DNA from 2 places in the Aeromonas dhakensis genome. Region 1 is predicted to be linked to the other one. Evidence: riboswitches for the same ligand, from Rfam matches in the RefSeq annotation. Region 1 holds a riboswitch; the other holds the start of a gene.
The links. A riboswitch is a leader RNA that binds a small molecule or an ion and turns the genes downstream of it on or off. The one in region 1 is predicted to bind cyclic di-GMP.
Positions count from the first base shown of each region.

Region 2: linked by a shared signal. The riboswitch ahead of CK627_RS21340 (glycosyl hydrolase family 18 protein) and the one ahead of CK627_RS06385 (YmdA family protein) in region 1 are both predicted to bind cyclic di-GMP.

Region 1 is NZ_CP023141.1:1,288,064-1,290,264, reverse strand. Features, by position in the region: cyclic di-GMP riboswitch class I at 885-970, shown strand; gene CK627_RS06385 (YmdA family protein) at 1,064-1,387, shown strand; gene CK627_RS06380 (collagenase) at 1,882-2,201, shown strand, end outside.
Region 2 is NZ_CP023141.1:4,614,464-4,616,664, reverse strand. Features, by position in the region: gene CK627_RS21345 (hybrid sensor histidine kinase/response regulator) at 1-516, shown strand, start outside; cyclic di-GMP riboswitch class I at 691-778, shown strand; gene CK627_RS21340 (glycosyl hydrolase family 18 protein) at 889-2,201, shown strand, end outside.

The sequences.
Region 1 (2,201 bases):
CCGCTACACCTCAACTGCACAACTACATACATCCCTGTCGTCTGTGCAGAAAGCCGTGCTCCGCTTTTGCTTGATGAACAAATTAACGACTCATATGATGCACATCAAATACATTTTGATTTTTATAAATTCTTTTATAAACACTTAAAAAACAATCACTTACAGCCATGACGACACATTTATGAATGCCGTAAAATAAATATCGTTCATATAGCAAACACGGATTGGATTATTTTAAATCAGACAACTTCAACCGCTTAACAGCAATTAACAAAAACACAACAATAAAATAATTCCAGGTCACGTTCTTTGTTTCTTGAATACCCCTGACCTCATACATAAAACAGCTCAGGCAATCAGGTAATCAGGTAATCAGGTAATCAGGTAATCAGGTAATCAGGTAATCAGGTAATCAGGTAATCAGGTAATCAGGTAATCAGGTAATCAGGTAATCAGGTAATCAGGTAATCAGGTAATCAGGTAATCAGGTAATCAGGTAATCAGGTAATCAGGTAATCAGGTAATCAGGTAATCAGGTAATCAGGTAATCAGGTAATCAGGTAATCAGGTAATCAGGTAATCATTCTAACTAGGTTCCGCTTGTGAAGGGAAACACCAACAAGCTTCCTTTTATTATCCCCTTGTTCACTCCCAAGGTCATGCTGAACCATATTTGTGATCGACATAGAACTACTGAGCTCGCCCGTTATCCATAATGGCAAGGGAGATAAGAATGAATTTTTCAGGATATTCATTCAAAAAAAACATTAAGGAAAACCAGCCGTTTATCCTGAGCCGCGGAGAATAAAAAACTATTTGTGACCGATACCTCACACTTTTTTATGGTGATTGATTTCTCAAAGTGCGATGTTATCATCTAGACATAGAGTAAAGGGCAAACCGATCGAAAGGTCGGGACGCAAAGCCACCGGTCTAAGGGTTCATAACCTAAGACAGCGGAGCTGCCATCTGAGAAGAGCGATGTCATCAGCTGTATCTGTGTCATTCTCTTTGATTGCGTTGCCCTTTTCGTACAACGACATGTGACGAAAAGGACATAAAAATGAACACTTCCACCGCTTCCGTTCGCAACAGCGCCATCCGTTTTGCCTCTTCTGCCGCCGCAGCCATGCTGCTGGGTGCCACTTTGTTGCCAGCTACTGCCTCCGCCTACGATGGCAGCGTCACCTTCACCGGTACCATCTACGAAGCCCCCTGTGACTTCGCCGACAACAGCGTGACCTGCTACTCGGGCACCCAGCGTCAGACCATGGATCTGGCCAGCCTGCAGCAAGCCGGCAGCCTCAATACCATCAGCAGCACCATGCAGTACAAGCTGTCTGCCGGCAGCAGCAACATGGCCATAGTGACCGTCAGCTACCTCTGAGCCCGTCACTTCCGTCACCCGCCCGAGGTTGTTCATTGCCTCGGGCGGATCTGCTCGCACCGTGAAGGGTGAGCACCCACTGCCATACTCAGGCAGCGGCTGATAACGCCTGCCCGCGACTCCCCATCACTTTTCCTCCTATTTTTTTCTGCGTCCATACCGAGCGCAGCCAACTGCCTTCTCACTACGCCCCCAACTTTCTGCTCAGACAAGTCAGCGCTTTTTCTGCGGGTTTGCCGGCTTCGCATTGTCGCGACGCCACATGACCAGCACATCTCAAACGAGACTTTGATCACAGTTGCCAGCCTCAGACTGAGATCCCCCCCAGATGGCAGATGAGTCCTTGCTATCAACCAGGCCCCCAATGGGGCTCACTTTGTTTTGATTCAATCTAAATAAATGATTTATATGGCCTGATTGGTGGGTTGATATCCTTTTGGAGCTGAATAGATTGCACGCGTCAATCACGCAGACAATCAAGCAAAGGGATAAAAATGAACAATCTGGGTACCAGGTTGCTGCTGCTGGCAGCACCGGGCCTGCTTGCCACTTCGGCGCTGGCCAACTACTCCCCCTCCGACTGGCAACAGTATCAACTCAAAGGTGAATCCAGCCGTCAGCTGGGGGATCAGCTCACCGAAGTGACCTACGAGCTGAGCGCCCGCAGCACCGACGCCCCCTATCAACAGCTGAGGGTGTATCGTCGCTTCGACTGGAGCGAAGCCAACCTGGCTGCGCTGGCAGAACAGCAGTGCGGCGAGCCGCAGCTCAAGATCGAACAGGGCTGGCAGATCCGCTACCTCAGCTGTGAAGA
Region 2 (2,201 bases), 1.5 Mb from region 1:
TGGCCGGGGGCGGGCTCGGTGTTTGCCGTCACCCTCAACCTGGCGACCCGTCCTGTCGCAACGACGCAGGTGGCGGCCCCCGCCCAGCGCGACAGCCAACTGGAGGGGATCCGGGTGCTCTGCATCGACAACGAGAGCGATATCCTGATCGCCATGCAGTCACTGCTGGGGCGCTGGGGCTGCGAGGTGGTGTGCGCCCAGAGCCAGGCCCAGGCAGAGGATCTCATCGCCGGCGGCTTCCTGCCGCAGCTGGTGCTCTCCGATTACCATCTGGACGACGGCAAGACCGGATTGCAGGCGCTGCACATGCTGCGTCTGGCCCACGGCAACCATATCGGCGGCATCATCATCAGCGCGGATCGCAAGAGCGAGCTGCAGGCACAGATCCGCGAACACGGCTACGGCTACATCAGCAAACCGGTCAAACCCCTCAAGCTGCGGGCGCTGATGAACAGCATCTTGCGGCCGGCCAAACTTGATGGTGATCACGAATCCGGGAATTCGTCCGATTTTTAATCGGCAGCCCCCAAGTGGCAAGATCGGCACTTTCCGACCCGGAAATGTGCCTTTTCTTCTCGTTTGAGGCTCAAAATCGGTAAAAAGTGACTTATTAATAATCAATCAGGGGTTTGCCCTCTCTCCTTTGACTCCCTTATAGTCAGGTCGCGATTATTTTTATCGCAAATCAAGTTGTGCAAAAGGCAAACCGGACGAAAGTCCGGGACGCAAAGCTTCCGGTCTAAGGGTCAGCGGTACCTAGGATAGCGGGGCCACCACAGGTTGTTTCGTCCATGGGCCAAGCCATGGTGCGATGTTGTCTGCGTTACCTGTCAGGTTGCGTTGCCTTTTTCGTTATCTATTCCAAGAACGAAATAAGGATATTCAACTATGTTAAGTCCAAAACCCTCCGTACTGGCACTGATCGTCGGGGGGCTCTGCGCCTCCTCCGCCTTCGCTGCCGCCCCCGGCAAACCCACCATCGGCTGGGGCGAAACCAAGTTCGCCATCGTCGAAGTGGACCAGGCCGCCACCTCCTACAACAAGCTGGTGACGGTTCACAAGGATGGTGCCCCGGTCAGCGTGAGCTGGAACCTCTGGTCCGGTGATGTCGGCCAGACCGCCAAGGTGCTGCTCGACGGCAAGGAGGTGTGGTCCGGCGCCGCCTCCGCCTCCGGCACCGCCAACTTCAAGGTCACCCAGGGGGGCCGCTACCAGATGCAGGTGGCCCTGTGCAACGCCGACGGCTGCACCCTCTCCGACAAGAAAGAGATCCTGGTGGCCGACACCGACGGCAGCCACCTGTTGCCGCTCAAGGCGCCGCTCAAGGAGAACAACAAGCCCTACGTCAACAAGACCGGCAAGGTGATGGGGGCCTACTACGTGGAGTGGGGGGTCTATGGTCGCAAGTTCACCGTGGACAAGATCCCGGCCCAGAACCTGACCCACATCCTCTACGGCTTCACCCCGATCTGCGGTGGCAACGGCATCAACGACAGCCTCAAAGAGATCTCCGGCAGCTTCGAGGCGCTGCAGCGCTCCTGTGCCGGCCGCGAGGACTTCAAGGTCTCCATCCACGATCCCTGGGCCGCCATCCAGATGGGGCAGGGCAACCTCACAGCCTATGACGAACCCTACAAGGGCAACTTCGGCAACCTGATGGCGCTCAAGAAGGCCTATCCGGACCTGAAGATCCTCCCCTCCATCGGTGGCTGGACCCTCTCCGATCCCTTCTTCTTCTTCGGTGACAAGGCCAAACGCGACACCTTCGTCGGGTCGGTGAAGGAGTTCCTGCAGACCTGGAAATTCTTCGACGGGGTGGATATCGACTGGGAATTCCCGGGTGGCCTCGGGGCCAACCCCAACCTCGGCAGTCCCTCCGATGGCGAGACCTACGTGCTGCTGATGAAGGAGCTGCGCGCCATGCTCGACGAGCTGAGCGCAGAGACGGGCCGCACCTATGAGCTCACCTCCGCCATCAGTGCCGGCGGCGACAAGATTGCCAAGGTGGACTATCGCGCCGCCCAGCAATACATGAATCACATCTTCCTGATGAGCTACGACTTCAACGGCGCCTGGACCAACACCGGGCTGGGTCACCAGACCGCGCTCTACGAGTCGAGCTGGGATCCCAACACCAAGTACACCACCGACAAGGGGGTCAAGGCGCTGCTGGGTCAGGGCGTCGAGCCCGGCAAGGTGGT